Regions from separate parts of the Rhizobium sp. RHZ01 genome, predicted to be linked through region 1. Evidence: predicted binding sites of a transcription regulator. Region 1 holds the regulator's gene; each other region holds the start of a gene.
What was found. The regulator LexA, encoded in region 1, represses DNA repair genes until DNA is damaged. The targets are predictions, from matches to a motif close to TGTTCNNNNTGTGTTCNG.

Region 2: the regulator LexA is predicted to act here: its motif matches at 2,574-2,591, upstream of IB248_RS10745 (UvrD-helicase domain-containing protein).
Region 3: the regulator LexA is predicted to act here: its motif matches at 3,535-3,552, upstream of IB248_RS16420 (helicase-related protein).

Annotation. Positions count from the first base shown of each region.
Region 1 is NZ_JACUZZ010000037.1:47,398-53,268, forward strand. Features, by position in the region: gene IB248_RS27875 (HAMP domain-containing methyl-accepting chemotaxis protein) at 1-967, shown strand, start outside; gene kdsA (3-deoxy-8-phosphooctulonate synthase) at 988-1,833, opposite strand; gene IB248_RS27885 (VOC family protein) at 1,830-2,714, opposite strand; gene lexA (transcriptional repressor LexA) at 2,914-3,630, shown strand; gene IB248_RS27895 (hypothetical protein) at 3,611-4,018, opposite strand; gene IB248_RS27900 (hypothetical protein) at 4,085-4,345, opposite strand; gene IB248_RS27905 (ComEC/Rec2 family competence protein) at 4,336-4,692, opposite strand; gene gltA (citrate synthase) at 5,368-5,871, shown strand, end outside.
Region 2 is NZ_JACUZZ010000008.1:24,266-30,136, forward strand. Features, by position in the region: gene IB248_RS10735 (efflux RND transporter permease subunit) at 1-1,062, opposite strand, end outside; gene IB248_RS10740 (efflux RND transporter periplasmic adaptor subunit) at 1,059-2,225, opposite strand; gene IB248_RS10745 (UvrD-helicase domain-containing protein) at 2,634-5,114, shown strand; gene IB248_RS10750 (hypothetical protein) at 5,447-5,827, opposite strand; gene IB248_RS10755 (DUF488 family protein) at 5,827-5,871, opposite strand, start outside.
Region 3 is NZ_JACUZZ010000014.1:137,777-143,647, forward strand. Features, by position in the region: gene IB248_RS16415 (RNA-binding S4 domain-containing protein) at 1-334, opposite strand, end outside; gene IB248_RS16420 (helicase-related protein) at 339-3,377, opposite strand; gene IB248_RS16425 (DUF3309 family protein) at 3,890-4,045, shown strand; gene IB248_RS16430 (YMGG-like glycine zipper-containing protein) at 4,072-4,335, shown strand; gene efp (elongation factor P) at 4,486-5,055, opposite strand; gene epmA (EF-P lysine aminoacylase EpmA) at 5,206-5,871, shown strand, end outside.

The DNA.
Region 1 (5,871 bases):
CCGCGAACGCATCATCGTGAGCCTCAGCCGCGGCCTGGACCGTCTTTCCCGCGGCGACCTCACCGTCCAGCTCAACGAAGCGTTCGCGCCAGACTACGAGAGGCTACGCGAGCAGTTCAATTCGAGCGTCCGCACGCTTTCCGGCACAATGAGGGATATCGCGACGGCAACCACTACGGTCAGGACTGGCACTAGCGAAATCGCAACAAGCACGGATGATCTGGCCCGGCGAACGGAACATCAGGCCGCATCGCTGGAGCAGGCAGCCTCGGCGCTAGATCAGATCACGGTTACGGTCAAAAACTCGTCGGAACGCGCCCATGAAGCAAACGCGATGATGACGGTGACGAAGGAAAGCGCCAGCTATTCGGCAACTGTCGTGCACGAGGCCGTAGCTGCGATGGAGAAGATCGAAGCATCATCCGTGCAGATCGGCGAAATCATCAACGTCATCGACGAGATCGCCTTCCAGACCAACTTGCTCGCGCTCAATGCTGGTGTTGAGGCCGCTCGTGCCGGCGAGGCCGGAAAGGGTTTTGCCGTCGTGGCGCAAGAAGTGCGCGACCTCGCCGGCCGCTCTGCCAAGCTGGCGAAGGAAATCAAGCAGTTGGTCGAGACTTCGTCCAGTCAGGTGTCAACCGGCGTTGCCTTGGTGAACCGCACCGGCGAAGCCTTGAACAGTATCGATCAGCAGGTGCTGAAGGTGACGACGCTGATCGAGGCGATCGTGCGCTCTTCCTCTGAACAGACGACCGCGCTCGTCGAGGTCAATGCCGCCGTCAACACCATGGACAGCGTCACCCAACAAAACGCCGCGATGGCGGAGGAAACCAGCGCAGCCTGCCGCGAGCTTGGCAACGAGGCGCTACACCTCAATCACCTGCTCTCCCGCTTCGCTCTCGAAGGCACGGAGAGGACGGCAGGATCGGCATATCCCACAAAGACGAGGTTGGCGCTCGCCGGTTGACGGCGTGCACGTCCATCCATTTATCCCGCCTTGGCAATCGCATCGAAGGCCAGCAGCTTTTCGAGAAGCCGCGGCATATCCCGCAGATAGACCATGTTGGGACCATCCGAAGGCGCATTGTCAGGATCTTCGTGGGTTTCCACGAATACGCCAGCGACGCCGACGGCGACCGCCGCACGCGCGAGCGTCTCCACGAACTCGCGCTGCCCTCCGCTCGAACCGCCCTGCCCGCCCGGCTGCTGGACCGAATGCGTGGCGTCGAAGACCACGGGGGCGCCCATCGCCGCCATGATAGGCAGCGATCGCATGTCGGAGACCAGCGTATTGTAGCCGAAGGAAGCACCGCGTTCGCAAAGCAAGATGTTCGGATTTCCGCTCGAATTCAGCTTGTTGAGGACGTTCTTCATGTCCCAGGGCGCGAGGAACTGCCCCTTCTTGACGTTGATGACGCGGCCGGTCTTGGCGGCGGCAACGAGCAGGTCGGTCTGACGGCTGAGGAAAGCTGGGATCTGCAGGATGTCGACGACGGTGGACACCTCGGCACACTGCTCTTCGGTATGAATGTCGGTCAGGACAGGAAAGCCGTATTCCCTCTTGAGATCGGCGAACACTTCAAGCGCCGTTTCGAGGCCGATACCGCGCTGCGCTGACAGCGACGTCCGGTTCGCCTTGTCAAAGGAGGACTTGTAGACGAGGCCGAGACCAAGCTTGTCGCAGAGTTCCTTCAGCACACCGGCGACCATGAAGGCATGCTCGCGGCTCTCCATCTGACAAGGCCCGGCAATCAGCGACAGCTTGCCGGAATTCGAAAAGGTGACGCGGCCGGCGCCTTCGCCGACCACGACTTCGGAATTTGTCTGGCTCATCGTTTCTCCTCGAAGGCGAAGAGAGCGCCCTGTCCGGGCGCGGCCTTCACCAGAATTCGATTGTTCTTGCGCGTATAGGTCATCCCGTTAGCAGCCAATTGCGCTTCTGTCACGGCGAGATCGCCTACTTTGAAAACGATGGCAACACCACGCAGACCGCGATCGTCGGAAGGCGCAGGGATGTCGAAGTAGGCGTCCAGTCCATCCGGGGAGAGAACACTCACTCTGGCATTCGGAGTTGTCACACTCACACCGAAGGCCTCATTGGTCGTTCCCAAGCTGTGGGCGGCGGCGCGCAGGAATGGTCCAAACGCCTTGGGGTCGGGTGCCCCAAGCACGATCTCTGCGATCCCAACCACCCCATTTGCATGCACTTGCAGGGCTTTCCGGTCGGCTGGCAGCGGGTTGACACGTTGGCATGTGAAGAAAAAGAAATCTGGAGCGCGCAGGTCAACTGCAAAGGCGAGCTTAAATGCAGCCGTCACCTCCGAGCCATCGGGCATCTTCATCGGCCGCTCGAACTGCAGCATCTCGCCGCCATTGATCTTTTCGGACAGAAACCGGGCATGGTCGCGATCGGCATCCGCCGTCGCAAAGACCACGGCAGACAGCCCATCGTCTCCACATCGGAATCGAAAGGCACGGTCCCGCGCGGTGAAGACATTGCCTTTCTGCGCCGAAGCTTCATGCAGTTCGGCATTGGCGACCCCGAGAGGCTCCAGATAAGTTTCGTCGGCGAAGAATATGCAGGCATTCTCGGTCCCAAACGGGTGCCGGGCGTCGGGCGCGACGGTGAATCCCAGCTTTCCGAGACGCTCGCGCGAGAGCCTGATATTTGGAACCGGCAGCACGATGTGGTCCAGCGGATGTGCTTCGCTCATGGCAACTTCTCCGGAATTTGCGAAGATGTGCGCCGGGCAACAGGACAATGCAACCCCCTTCTACGCTTTCGGTCAAATGAGACGCAAAAACTCAGCAAGTTGCAGGCAAGATTTACGAAAATTTAGGTACTTGCGGAACACATATGGAACATATAGTGTCTGTTCTGGCTTTGTTTCACGACTCTGGGGTTCAACTTCGATGCTGACGCGCAAGCAACAGGAGCTTCTTCTCTTCATTCACGAGCGAATGAAGGAGTCCGGTGTCCCCCCTTCTTTTGATGAAATGAAGGATGCCTTGGACCTCGCGTCGAAGTCAGGCATCCACCGCCTGATTACCGCGCTGGAGGAACGGGGCTTCATTCGCCGACTGCCGAATCGAGCCCGCGCTCTGGAAGTCATCAAACTGCCCGAGGCATATAACCCGAGCCTGCAGCCCCGCCGCGGTTTTTCGCCGAGCGTTATCGAAGGCAGCCTCGGCAAACCACAGCCAGTTGTGGCGCCGAAGCCAGCGCCGCAGGCTGACAACGGCGGTCCTGCCTCTGTACCGGTCATGGGACGGATTGCTGCCGGCGTACCGATTTCGGCAATTCAGAACAATACCCATGACATCACGGTTCCCGCGGACATGCTTGGCCCAGGCGAGCACTATGCGCTTGAGGTCAAGGGCGACTCGATGATCGAGGCCGGCATCTTTGATGGCGACACGGTAATCATCCGCAACGGCAGCACCGCCAATGCCGGCGACATCGTTGTTGCGCTTGTCGATGATGAGGAAGCGACGCTCAAGCGCTTCCGCCGGAAAGGCGCCTCCATCGCACTTGAGGCGGCAAACCCGGCTTACGAGACGCGCATTTTCGGGCCTGACCGTGTCAAGGTCCAGGGCAAGCTTGTCGGCCTCATTCGCCGCTATCATTGAAGGCAAGCGGCTCGCCGTCAAAGGTGCCGCTTCGCCAATTATACGCCCGATGGCGGATCCAAGGGCGGTCGGGCCTCGTATAGGCCGTCGTGACGACGGGGCTACCTTGATCGTCGATCCTTACCTCAGCGGCACCAAAGCGACGCAAGGTTTCGCCGGTGAACAAAAGTGCGCCCGACCGGCACCCCGTCGTGCGGAGGCGAGCGGGTGTCACGACGATATCGGCCGTATCGCAGGCAGCGCCGAAGTAAGCGGGATTTTCGACGATCGTCACGACGTAGCCGCTATCGTGCGTGGCTGTGCACCGGGCGCCTTTCAGGCATACAAATCGGTTCTCAGCGCTCGTCGCAGCCTGACGTAACGCATCGCGGGCATTGCGCAATTCCACGGCAGATAACCTCTCCGATCTGCCTTGACTGTCCCGCCGCCTGATAGCGTTGACACCCTCCAACAATTACGTTGGTTGATCTAGCTCCGCGGCGAGCGCCATTCGCCATTGGTCGAAAATGAAGTCAGGCGGATGCGGCCGGTTCGGTGCAAGGACTTGTCCTCTCACAATCGCGACGAGATTGCCGTCTTCGGCAATGACCATGTCGGGCGGCGGCTCGCTCGGCGCAACCACAACAAGCACTGTTGCCAGCGCCGCAATGCCAGCGCCGAGGTAGCGGATCTTGGTGCGCAGAAGGGCAAGTAAGAGGAACCCTGCTACCGCCACAGGAAAATACCAACCCGGCAATCTGCCGATATCGATATTGCCGCCCAGGTCGAGACCATCTGGGCAATGGCGATCACGATGTCGAGCCCGAAACCGGCAATTTTCCATGGAATGACGTCGAGGCCAAAAGGTGTCAGCAGCATAGCGAGCATGCCCATCGGCATCACCACGAAAGAGACCACCGGCATGGCCATGAGATTTGCCGGCAGACCATAAGCGCTGAGCCGGTGGAAGTGCTCGACGGCGAAAAGCGCGGTCGAGAAGCCGCCGATCATCGCGGTCAGCAGGATGCCACCAAAGAAGCATATGATGAAAACGACGGGCGTTACTGCGGCGACCTGCAGCAAGGGATGTTCGTGCGGCGGCCTTCTTGACCAGATCGCGTAAACCGGCGACGAGGGCAAGCGTCGCCGCAAACGACATCCGGAGCTCGGCCGGGGGCACTTCCAAGCACGAACCAGAGGATCGCGCCCGCCCCAGCGAAGACGGACGAAACCAGGAAGAACCGCCCATGCTCTATCTCCGTTGCCACGGCGAGACGAAGCCACACGGTACAACGATCCGACGCAGTCCTTATCCGTGTCGGCCACGGCACGAAGGATTGCGTCTGGAAAGTTAGCGGAGGTTCCGCAGGAACTCGTGGCACGAGAAAAGAAGGCTGTGGCGCGCGCCCAAACGCGTCCGCGCCGGGTGTGGCTTCCCTCACCTCCAATGGCCTCAACCCCGGCATGCATTGCGCCCAAAAACAGCCGCCCGTACAACCAGAATGAAAGCTAACGGGCTTCCAAGCAAGAATAATCGATTGAAATCTGAAGGAAAATCGGAAGCCGGAAAAGCTAAGGATAATCATCAGCTTCTGCTATGCGCAGGGGTCATCGCAGAAGTGCCCAAAAGTTGATACTGCGATGCACAAAATGGCGTCACGGTAACTTGGCATTAGGCGCGCGATCATATAGCAATCATCGACGACGCTTAACCCTATGGCGCTTTTATGGCGCCAACCGCCAGTTTGGAGGATCATAATGACGGAACAAAGCGCAACACTGAAAATCGGTGACAAATCAGTCGATCTCGCCGTCAAGAGCGGCACCATCGGTCCTGACGTCATCGATATCGGCGCCCTGTACAAGAACACGGCTTCCTTCACGTACGATCCTGGTTTCACCTCGACCGCGTCCTGTGAATCGAAAATCACCTATATCGACGGTGACGCCGGCGTACTGCTGCATCGCGGCTATCCGATCGAGCAGCTCGCCGAGCACGGCGACTTCCTCGAAGTCTGCTACCTGCTTCTCTACGGAGAACTGCCGACCGCAGCCCAGAAGAAGGACTTCGACTATCGCGTGACGCATCACACGATGGTGCATGAGCAGATGAGCCGGTTCTTCACGGGCTTCCGCCGCGATGCACATCCGATGGCTGTCATGTGCGGTTGCGTCGGCGCGCTGTCGGCGTTCTACCACGACTCCACCGACATCACCGATCCGCATCAGCGCATGGTCGCAAGCCTGCGTATGATCGCCAAG
Region 2 (5,871 bases), on a different contig from region 1:
GACGATGACCGCGGCCAGGATGAGCGCCAGTACCACTTCATGGATCGCGCCCTGGATGAAGACGGCGTCATCGCTGGTGATGGCGATCCGCGTGCCTTCGGGAAGCGTTCTTGAAAGCTCGGCGACGGCGTCCTTGATGCCGTTGGAGATGTTCAGCGTATTCGATTGTGCCTGGCGGATGACGCCGAGGCCGATGCCGGGAACGCCGTTCGAGCGCAGCGCCGTCTGCCCGTCGCGCGGTCCGAGGGTAACATTTGCCACATCGCCGAGACGCACGTGGTTCTGCAGGATGACGTTGGAGAAATCCTCCGGCGTCTGCAAACTTGCCATCGCGCGGACAACGATCGTCTGCGTCGGGCTCTTTAGCGATCCGGCCGGCACGTCGAGAGCAGCGCTTGAAAGCGCCTTCGTCAGATCGCCAACGGTCAGCCCGCGACTGGCCAGTTCGCTCTGGTTCACGTCGACGCGGAAGACCTTCTCCTGGTCGCCGTAGGTTTCGACATCGGCAACGCCATCTACCGAGGCAAGCCGGTCGATGACCTGGTTCTCGACGAGAAGCGTCAGATCGTCCATGTTCAGTTTCGACGACGTAACGGCAAGACGCATGATCGGCTGAGAGTCGGAATCCGCCTTGACGATCTGCGGCGCATCCGCCTCTTCGGGAAGACGGTCGGCGATACGGCCGATGGCATCTCGCACGTCGTTTGCCGCTACCGCGAGATCGACGGAGTCAGAGAATTCGAGCGTCACCCGGCTCTGGCCGAACTGAGAACTGGAGGAAATGGATTTGAGGCCGCTGACGCGTGCGGCAGCGCCCTCGATCACCTTCGTCAGTTCCTGGTCGATAGTCTGTGGCGAGGCACCGTCGAAAGTCGTGCGCACCGTCACCACGGGTCGGTCAACATCGGGCAGTTCGCGCACTTCGATCCCGGCATAGGCTGCAAGGCCGGCAACGATCATCAGGGCGTTGAAGACAAGCGCAAGGATCGGGCGCCTGACAAACAGCGCGGTGAAGGTCTGTTTGCCGGAAGCCGGCTTCTCCTGCATCTCGGTCACGGTCATTGCGTGACTGGCTCCGAATTCGACGCCACTTCGCCGGCCACCCGTACCGCGCCGCCTTCACGGACACGCTGCAGCCCTTCGGTAACGATTGCATCGCCATCGTCCAGATCGGCCTTGACGAGAATATAGTCGGGATTGCGCTGCACGATGCTGACACGCACCTTGCCGGACTTGCGGTCGACGACCTGCCAGACGAACGCGCCTTGCGAATCCCACTGGATTGAGAGCGGATCGACCGCGGGATACTGGTCGCCGCCAAACCTCATCCCGACATTGAACGACATGCCGGCGCGCAGTTCGTCCGATGCGTTGTCGATTCGGGCCCGCACGCGCATTGTCCGGCTGGCGGCGTCAATGCGGTTGTCGATTGCCTCGACCGCGCCCGAGAATACCCGACCTGGCCGTGCCACCGACGTTGCCTCCACGGGCTGGCCGACCGTGATCGTGTTGGCGAAGCGTTCCGGCACCCAGTAGTCGACCAGGATTTCGGTCCGGTCGTCGAGGGTCGCGATCGGCGTCGTCGTCGAAACGTTGTCGCCGACGTTGACCGGGATGATGCCGACAATGCCATCGATCGGCGCGACAATGCTGCGACGCTCGAGATTGAGTTCGGCGGCCTGCAGTTGAAGGCGTGCGCCTTGCTCGGCGATTTCTGCATCGAAGACATCCATGCGCGACACGCTGGATTTGATGTTGTGGTAGAGGCTGGATTTCTCGACGGCGCTTTTCAGCGCCACATCGGCCTGACCGCGAGCGATGACCTGCTCTTCGCTGTCTAGCTTTGCAAGCACCTGCCCCTTGGTGATCCTGTCGCCCGACTTGATCAGGATCTCGCGAATTGTCCCGCTTGCCTGCGGCATCACCACCACGGAGCGGATGGCGTCGCCCGTGCCGATGGCACTCAGCCGATCATTGACGACACCACGAACGACGGCCTGCGTGGCGACCAGAACGGGCGCGTTTGCTCCGCCGCTGCGACGTCTCGATTGCCCTTCCTCGCTCCCCACCGGCTTCGGTGCAGCCTCACCGGGCGCCAGCTTTGAAACCTCTGAAAAGCCGGCCTTCCGTAGCGTCTCGCCAGCCCCTGGCACGAAGAAAACCCATCCAGCAAAGCCGGCCGCAATCACGACAAGGCAAACTATAAACTGCTTCCAAAATGGCATTCACGTCTCCAGAGGGACTCGAGGCTGGTCCAGGGTCTATCGAAAGAGGCGTTCGCAGGACAAATTGCCGCGCGTCTGCGACAATATTGTCTCTTTGCCGATCACCAGCAAGCGAATTGCTCCAGCATTACTGAATTGTAATTCAAGACTGAGTTACTGTCAGGCAACTCTCGACCGCCGCCTGCCGTGTTGTAGAATTTCATCGCCAACGTCAAATGACGGTTTTGTTTTCTGAGTTTTATTGACGATGTTTGCGCGCGACCGAGCCCGCCCTTACAGCGCACATGGGCAATTCCCGGGCAGGACTGCTCGAATGCACTGCATAAGCTGAGGACAGCGGGTGCGGGGCGGAATGAAAGCAGAACATCTTTTCTGGTCTTTCGATCCCGAATCACTACATTACGCGCCATGAGCAATAGTTTCGACGATATCCCCTTCTTCGATGAAGAGCCGGGCGAGCCGCCGCGCAAGCAACCGGCCCCTGCCGCTCCCGCCGCCGGAAGGCTCGCCGCCCGTGCCATGGCAGCTCGCGATGGCGGCGGGCGCCCCGATTACCTTTCCGGCCTGAACCCTGAACAGACCGAAGCCGTCGAGACACTGGAAGGCCCCGTACTCGTGCTCGCCGGTGCGGGCACCGGCAAGACGCGCGTGTTGACGACGCGCATCGCCCATATCCTGAACACTGGACGCGCTTTCCCCTCGCAGATCCTTGCCGTGACCTTCACCAACAAGGCCGCCCGCGAGATGAAGGAACGTATTGCCGTGCTCGTCGGCGGCGCCGTCGAGGGCATGCCCTGGCTCGGCACTTTTCACTCGATCGGCGTCAAGCTTCTGCGCCGCCATGCCGAACTCGTAAACCTGCGCTCCGACTTCACGATCCTCGACACCGATGATGTCGTCCGGCTGATCAAGCAGCTGATCCAGGCGGAAGGCCTCGATGACAAGCGCTGGCCTGCCAAGCAGTTCGCCGGAATGATCGATGGCTGGAAGAACAAGGGCCTCGGCCCTGGCGACATTCCCGAGGGCGACGCCCGCGCCTTTGCCAACGGCAAGGGCCGCGAACTCTACTTTGCCTATCAGCAACGGCTCTCGACGCTGAACGCCTGCGATTTCGGCGATCTCCTGATGCACCCGATCGCGATCTTCCGGAAAAACCCGGATCTTCTCAAGGAGTATCACGGCCGCTTCCACTACATCCTTGTCGACGAGTATCAGGACACCAACACAGCCCAGTACATGTGGTTGCGGCTGCTTGCCCAGCGCCCAAAGGGCGAGCCGCAGAACGTCTGCTGCGTCGGCGACGACGACCAGTCGATCTATGGCTGGCGCGGTGCCGAGGTGGACAACATCCTCCGCTTCGAGAAGGACTTCCCGGGCGCCAAGGTCATCAAGCTGGAGCGCAACTATCGTTCGACGGCGCATATCCTTGGCGCCGCCGGCCACCTGATCGCTCACAATGAAGGCCGCCTCGGCAAGACGCTTTTCACCGACCGCAGCGACCCCGATGACATCAAGGTCCAGGTGCACGCATCCTGGGATTCAGAGGTGGAAGCCAGGGAAATCGGCGAGGAGATCGAGCAACTTCAACGCGGCGACGCCAAAGGAAAGCGGCATTTGCTCAACGACATGGCGATCCTCGTGCGCGCCTCATTCCAGATGCGCGAGTTCGAAGACCGCTTCGTGACGCTCGGCCTCAACTACCGAGTCATCGGCGGCCCGCGCTTCTACGAGCGCCTCGAAATCCGCGATGCCATGGCCTACTTCCGCCTCGTCGCCCAGCCTGCCGACGACCTCGCCTTCGAGCGCATCATCAACACCCCGAAGCGCGGTCTTGGCGATACGACGGTGCGCGCCCTCCACGATTATGCCCGCGCCCGCGACATTCCGATGCTGGCCGCAGCCGCCGACATGATCGAAACCGACGAGCTGAAGCCGAAGGCGCGCAAAGCTCTCTTCGACGTCGTCCAATCATTCCGCCGCTGGCAGGAAATGCTGGAAAACACCCAGCACACTGAGCTTGCCGAGCAGATCCTTGAAGAGTCGGGTTACACCGACATGTGGAAGAACGATAAGTCGGCGGACGCGCCGACCCGTCTCGAAAACCTGAAGGAACTCATTCGCTCGATGGAGAGCTTCGAGTCGATGCGTGGTTTCCTCGAGCACGTCGCGCTTGTCATGGACGCCGAGCAGAACGAAAACCTCGACGCCGTCTCGATCATGACGTTGCATTCCGCCAAGGGCCTGGAGTTCGATACCGTCTTCCTGCCGGGCTGGGAGGAAGGCCTGTTCCCGCACCAACGTTCACTGGACGAAAGCGGCCGCGCCGGCCTCGAGGAAGAACGCCGCCTTGCCTATGTCGGCATCACCCGCGCCAAGCGCCGCTGCCACATCTGGTTCGTCTCCAACCGGCGCATCCACGGTCTCTGGCAGTCGACCATCCCTTCGCGGTTCCTCGACGAACTGCCGGAAATGCATGTCGAGGTGGCGGAAGCCGAGCAGAGCTACGGCGGCTATGGTCGCGGTGGCTACGGCCAGTCCCGTTTCGACAAGGCTGACCCCTTCGCCAACTCCTATTCGACGCCCGGCTGGAAGCGTGCCCAGCAGAACAAGACGGACGCCACCCGCGACAACTGGGGCACACGTTCTGGCCACGCCGTCGAACGCATCGGCTACGGCGAAAGCGGCCCGCGCAGCCGCACCATCGATGGCGAACTCGTGGCGAAATCAACCGCCGCCGAGCCCTCGAAATTCAAGACCGGCGATCGCGTCTTCCACCTCAAATTCGGCAACGGCAACATCGTGGAGATCGAGGGCAACAAGCTGACGATCGAGTTCGACCGGGCAGGCCAGAAGCGCGTCTTGGATGGGTTTGTGGAGAGGGTTTCCTAAAGCGGAACCGCCAACTCACTGACCTCAGATAATGTACCAACAACTGCAGCAAACGACAGCGCGGCTTGCCTCACCCTTTCGTGACTTCGTTTACTGCCCCGCGTCCCGCATACTGAACTCCCGCGCGCATCGATCGCGGGAGAGAAGGAGGACGCAGATGAAACGTTATTCGCTGCCTCTGATCGTAGCCTCGCTCATGATTGCCGTGTTGAGCAGTCCGACCGTCGCATTTGCCTGCAGCAAGATCATCCTAGGGACCTGATCCCGCAGGTACACGAACGACTACCGACAAGCGAGGAAGTCCGAATTCATGGAGCGGGCGTGGCGCCCGCTCACCCCAGGATCGGCATCGATCCCAACCCCAGTATGTCGTTGAGCAATGCGAGCCCGATCCCGGCGGCGACGACCGCGATTCCGATCAGGAACAGGCGCCTCGCCCGATCGTACTTGGCCGCAATCAGCGAGTCCCTGGCCAGCAGATCGGCAAAGACCTTGACCTGCAAGGCAATCCCTACCGTCAGCAGCAACATCGGCAGGATATCGATCCGGCTCCAGTCGTTCGGATTCGAAGCCCAACGGCTCATGAAACTCAGGGAAAAACCGAGAATGATGCCGGCTGCTGTCAGTGACCCGTTGCGAAAGGTCGCATCGATCTTCTCATCAGGACCGGGCTCGGTCGTTGGCTTTCGCTTCAGGTCATCCTCTGCAGCCATCAGGCACAGCCTTCCGCGGCAAATGTCGCACCGCGCTCTTCAAG
Region 3 (5,871 bases), on a different contig from region 1:
CGCGCATCGCCTGTTCGTAAGGTGTCAGGCGCTTTGCCTCGTCGGGTGGCGGAGTCAGGTCCTCATAGAGCAGTCGGGCTTCCTCGTAGGGACCACGTCGCTCGCCGCCCGATTTGACGATGAGGACAACATCGCGGCGCTCCAGCGCCAGCTCGACCCTGTCGCCCGTCTTGACCATCTGGCTCGGTTGAAGGGCGCGCTCGCCATTGATCCGCACATGCCCGGATTGAATGTGGCTTTGTGCCAGCGAGCGCGATTTTACCATGCGCGTGAAGAACAGCCACTTGTCGATGCGCTGCCGCGAACCGCTTCCTGGCTGTGTCTCACTGCTCATCCGCTTACTTCTTCATCTGCTCCTTCAAGGCAGCGAGCTTGGCGAAAGGAGAATCCGGATCGATCGGCTTTTCCTTGCGCGGTGGCTTTGCCTCGAAGCGCAACGGCTGTGGTCCGCCACGGTTGTTGTTGCGATCCTTGCGGTCGCCACGGTCCTGACGGTCGCCACGCTGTTCGTTGCGGTCACCGCGTCCCTGCTGTGGCTTGCCGCCATCCTTGCCGCGATGCTGGCGGTTGCCGTCGCGGCCCTCGCCATTCGCAGCACCCTGGCGGCGATGTTCGGACCCCCGGTCCTGGCCGCGATTGTTGCCGCCACGGCGTTCGCCCGGGCTGCGAGCCTGACGCTGGTTGTCCGTACGGCCACCAAGGCGCCAGAGAAGGACCGGCTTCGGCTCCTCGGCTTCTTCGGAATTTGCGATGACCGGCTGTTCGGCTGCCACTGCTTCAACAGCAGCTGGGGCTTCGGAAGGGGCTTCCTCCGATGCGCTGTCGGCATCGTCGTGATCTGCCTTCTCTGCATTATCCTCAACCGCCGTCTCGGTCGCCGGCGCTGCGGCAGCGTCCTGAGCCGACAGATGGGCAGCTGCCTCTTCCGCCTTGACGGCATCGGCGCGATAGCCGAGCCCCTTCAGGATCTCTTCCATGTCCTCCAGCGTTGCGCCGAGGATCGAAAGCATGGCGGTTGTCGTCGTGAAACGGCGACCGTCATAAGCGCCTTCGGGACGATTGGCCTGGCCCGGCTTCCACTGAAGGAGCGGGCGAATAATGTCGGCCAGGCGCTCCAGAATGTCGATACGGACCGCGCGTTTGCCAAGGAACCGGAAGCCGGCCAGCTTGTAGAAGGTGCGCTCGAAGCCCGGATCGGTAACGACCGAGGTACGGCCTGCCGCCAGCACGGGAATGAGATCGCCATAACCTGGCTTGTCGAGGCCATCATTCTTCAACGCCCAGAGGAGCGTGATGAGCTCTGCCGGGGCGGGCTTGAGAAGTGCCGGAACGAAGATGTGGTAGGCGCCGAAGCGGACACCGTAGCGGCGCATTGAGGCCCGCGCATCCTGATCCAGCGACTTCACTTCTTCGGTCACGTCGCGCCGGAACAGTACGCCGAGGTTCTCGACAAGCTGGAATGCCAGGCCCTTTGCAAGGCCCTGCAGGTCCTCTGCGCGGGACAGATCGTCAAGCGGCTTCAGAACGGTGCTGATGTGATGATTTACGAAGCGCTCGATCCGAGCGGCCACGTGGTCGCGGGCATTGCCGGTCAACTGCTCGTCGGCGAGAATGATGACACGCGGGCGCATGACATGATCGCTGCCTGCCAGGCGCGCCACCGGGTCGCCCAACCAACGGATCGAACCGTCGGAGCTGATCGCGAGATCGCCATTGCCGGCCGCATGGAGGCGAGCCGCACGTGCCTCGAATTCCAGAGCGAGCGCCTTCTGCGAAGCAGACTGGACAGCCTTAGCGTCCGGTCCCTCCGCTCCCGAAATGGGCGTGAACCGGAATCCCGACAGTTGCCCCACATGATGTCCTTCTACGAAGACATCGCCATTTACACTGATTTCAGCTTCCAGCATCGCATTCTCTCTCAGGCGCTTCATGAGCACAGATGTCCTGCGATCAACAAAGCGTTTCGTCAACCTTTCATGTAACGCATCGGACAATCGATCTTCGATTTCCCGCGTCTTTTCCTGCCAGTGTGTCGGATCGGCAAGCCAATTGGGCCGATTCGATACATAGGTCCAAGTCCTTATCTGCGCGATTCGCGCCGAAAGCGTGTCAATCTCACCGTCTGTTCGATCCGCGCGATATACCTGCTCGGCAAGGAAGTCCTCGTTTACCGTGCCATAGCGGACGAGATCGGAAAAGAGGGTGGAGATCAGATCGGCGTGTTGGGCCGGTGTAATGCGGCGATAGTCAGGAAGCGCGCAGGCTTCCCACAGTTTCTCGACGCGCGCCGGATTGTTCGCAAGGTCGATGATCTCGGGGTAGCGCGACAGCTGTTCCAGCGCTTGCTGGTCGACGGCGGGGAGCGCGCGTGTCAGGCCAGAAACCGTAGGGCCGGTCTCAAGGCTCACGCGGAGCGCATGCAGGGAGCTGAAGTCGAGGTTCTTCGTGCGCCACTGCAGCACTTTCACATTGTCGAACTCGTGGCCTTCGATGCGTTCAACCAATTCCTCATCAAAGGGATCGACCTGACCGGTGACGCCAAACGTCCCGTCGCGAACATGTCGACCGGCACGGCCGGCAATCTGCCCAAGTTCGGCGGGGTTGAGGTTACGAAACTGATAGCCGTCGAATTTGCGATCCTGCGCGAAGGCGACGTGGTCGACGTCGAGATTGAGGCCCATGCCGATCGCATCCGTGGCGACCAGATATTCCACATCGCCGGCTTGGTAGAGTGCCACCTGCGCATTGCGGGTGCGCGGACTGAGGGCCCCGAGAACGACGGCGGCCCCGCCGCGCTGCCTGCGGATCAACTCGGCAATCGCATAGACTTCGTCGGCAGAGAAGGCGACGATCGCCGAGCGCTGCGGGAGGCGGGTAATCTTCTTCTGTCCGGCATAGAACAGGTGGGAAAGCCGGGGACGCTCGACGATGGTAATTCCAGGGAGCAGTTGCTGCAGGATCGGACGCATTGTACCGGCGCCGAGCAACAGCGTCTCGTCGCGGCCGCGCAGATGAAGGATCCGGTCCGTAAAGATGTGCCCTCGCTCGAGGTCGCCGGCGAGTTGAACCTCGTCAATGGCGACGAACGCCGCCTTCGTCTCGCGTGGCATTGCCTCGACGGTGCAGACCGAAAAGCGGGCGTTGGGAGGCGATATTTTCTCTTCGCCCGTTACCAGCGCAACGTTTTGAATTCCGACCTTTTCGGCGACGCGTGTATAGACCTCGCGCGCCAGCAGCCGCAGCGGCAGCCCGATCACGCCGGTGCCATGGGCAACCATGCGCTCAATGGCATAATGCGTCTTGCCGGTATTGGTTGGTCCGAGCACCGCGGTTACTCCGCGCCCACTCAGTATCATCGGCTGCGATGTCAGTGTCATGGTCCTGCAGATGAGGCGAGGGTGCCCCAGGTCAAGTCAGCTCCTCTCCGAGCAGCACACACATGGACAGCCGTTGTCTCAAACGCAAGGGCCGATTTGAATTTACTCTGCAGTTTTCTGTTGCGCGAATAGCTTGCAGATTGCTCGTTTTGCGATTCGGAACAGCTTGAGAACGAATCGGAGACGAATCGCAGACTCCGCATGATTCAGTGTTTGTTCACGGCTAAGTATTGATTTTGAATCACTTTTTCCCACAAGATGCTGAATCGCGAAATTCGCGGCATACGTGCAACGCGATCTATGTCCAGGCTGTCAATGTCGTTTTGCCCGAAAAAGACGAGCGACATCTGCCGTATCTTTTGTCATGGGTTAATATTACGCGGCGGGACGGAAAACGGCGCACGATGAGATCGTTTTGCCCTTAAATCCAAACATTTGATACAGATGGAACAAAAATCGGTGAGGTGTGTTTCTCGTCCATTCCAGGTGTAATGACCTCGAGGACTTGAACCATGCTTGGCACCATACTGCTCATTATCCTTATTCTGCTTTTGATCGGCGCCTTACCAAATTGGGGCTATAGCCGCGGATGGGGCTATGGACCTTCCGGCGGTTTAGGGCTAGTTCTCCTGATTATTGTTATTCTTGTGCTAATGGGTCGCATCTAAGCGACGAAAAAACTGGGAGTTATGTCATGATGAAGAAGATTGTGCTCATTGGCGCCCTCGTCGGCGCACTTGCTTCCTGCACGGCGACGGAACAGGGAACCGCAATCGGCGCGGGTTCCGGCGCTATTATCGGCGGTGCCGTCAGCCATAGCTGGGGCGGTGCTGCAATCGGTGCTGTTGCCGGCGGTCTCGCTGGCGCACTGATCGGCCAGTCCGTTGAACGTCGCGGCTACTGTGTCTACAGAGACCGCTACGGCCGCCGCTACGAGGCACGTTGCCCGCGCTACTAAGGCGATAGGATTACTATTTTTGAGATCGAAAGCGCCGGCCCGACCGGCGCTTTTTGTTTGAACACCCGCCGGATCAGCGTAACTGCCGACAACAAAAAAGCCGCCTCGTTTCCGAAGCGGCATAATTTTCTCAGTGCATGCGGTGGACGATCAGTCCTTCGCGCGCTCGACGTAGGAATTGTCTTCCGTGGCGATCACGACGCGCGTGCCGGCGTTGATGTGCGGCGGCACCATAGTGCGCACGCCGTTCGACAGCATTGCCGGCTTGTAAGAGGACGAAGCCGTCTGGCCCTTAACGACCGGTTCGGTTTCCGTGATTTCGAGGGTCACGTGGCGCGGCAGCTCGAGAGCCAGCGGAACGCCTTCATGGATCGACAGGATGCAGGTCATGCCTTCCTGCAGATAGGCCTTCTGATCGCCCATCGTTTCATCGTTCACGACCACCTGGTCGTAGGTCGCCGGGTTCATGAAGTGGAAGCCTTCGCCATCTTCGTAGAGATACTGGAAGTTCACGTCTTCGACGAAGGCGCGCTCGACCTGTTCGGTCGTACGCCAGCGCTCGGAGACCTTGACGCCATCGACGATACGACGCATGTCGACCTGCGTAACCGGCGTGCCCTTGCCCGGATGAAAGTTCTGGGCCGTCAGAACGACGTAGAGCTTGCCGTCCACGTCGAGAACGTTGCCCTTGCGGACGGAAGAGGCGATGACCTTGACCATTAAGACTTCCTTGTAACTCGGCTTTTGGCGTCGTAGAGGACTGTCGATACTGCCCCGAAGACGCGATTGATTGTTCTTTGGGGGCGCAACTAACCTAAAATCCGGCAAATAGCCAGCCCTAGCGTTGGAAGGCCGGTCAGGACGATGCCAATGAATCCCTCGATCGCCAAAGTATCGCCGTGGTGGACGCCGAGCGTGCATTTGGACCGCCGTCCGGTCCTGATCGGGCGCAATGCGATCCAGTCCGCGCTGCGCGGCTACTTCCTGAATGAGGATTTTCTGGAGGTCGACACCGCGACGCTGCAGGTTTCGCCCGGCAACGAGGCGCATCTCCATGCATTTGCCACCGAAGCCTTGACGACGGATGGCCAGACGGCGGCGCCGCTTTACCTGCATACCTCGCCTGAGTTCGCCTGCAAGAAGCTGCTTTCGGCCGGCGAACAGCGCATCACCTGTTTCGCCCACGTCTATCGCAACCGCGAGCGCGGCCCCTTGCACCACCCGGAATTCACCATGCTCGAGTGGTATCGCGTGGGCGAAAGCTATGAGAGCCTGATGATGGACTGCGTTCGGATCCTGGCGCTTGCTGCGGAAACCATGAAGACGACGCGGCTCACCTATAAGGGCCGGGATTGCGATCCGTTTGCCGGACCGGACCGGATCAGTGTCGCCGCGGCTTTCGAGCGCTATGCCGGCATTGATTTGTTGGCATCCGTTTCCGCCGATGGTGCGACGGACCGGGCGCATCTCGCTGACCAAGTGAAGCGGATCGGCATGCGCGTTGCAGACGACGATGGCTGGGCGGATTTGTTCAGC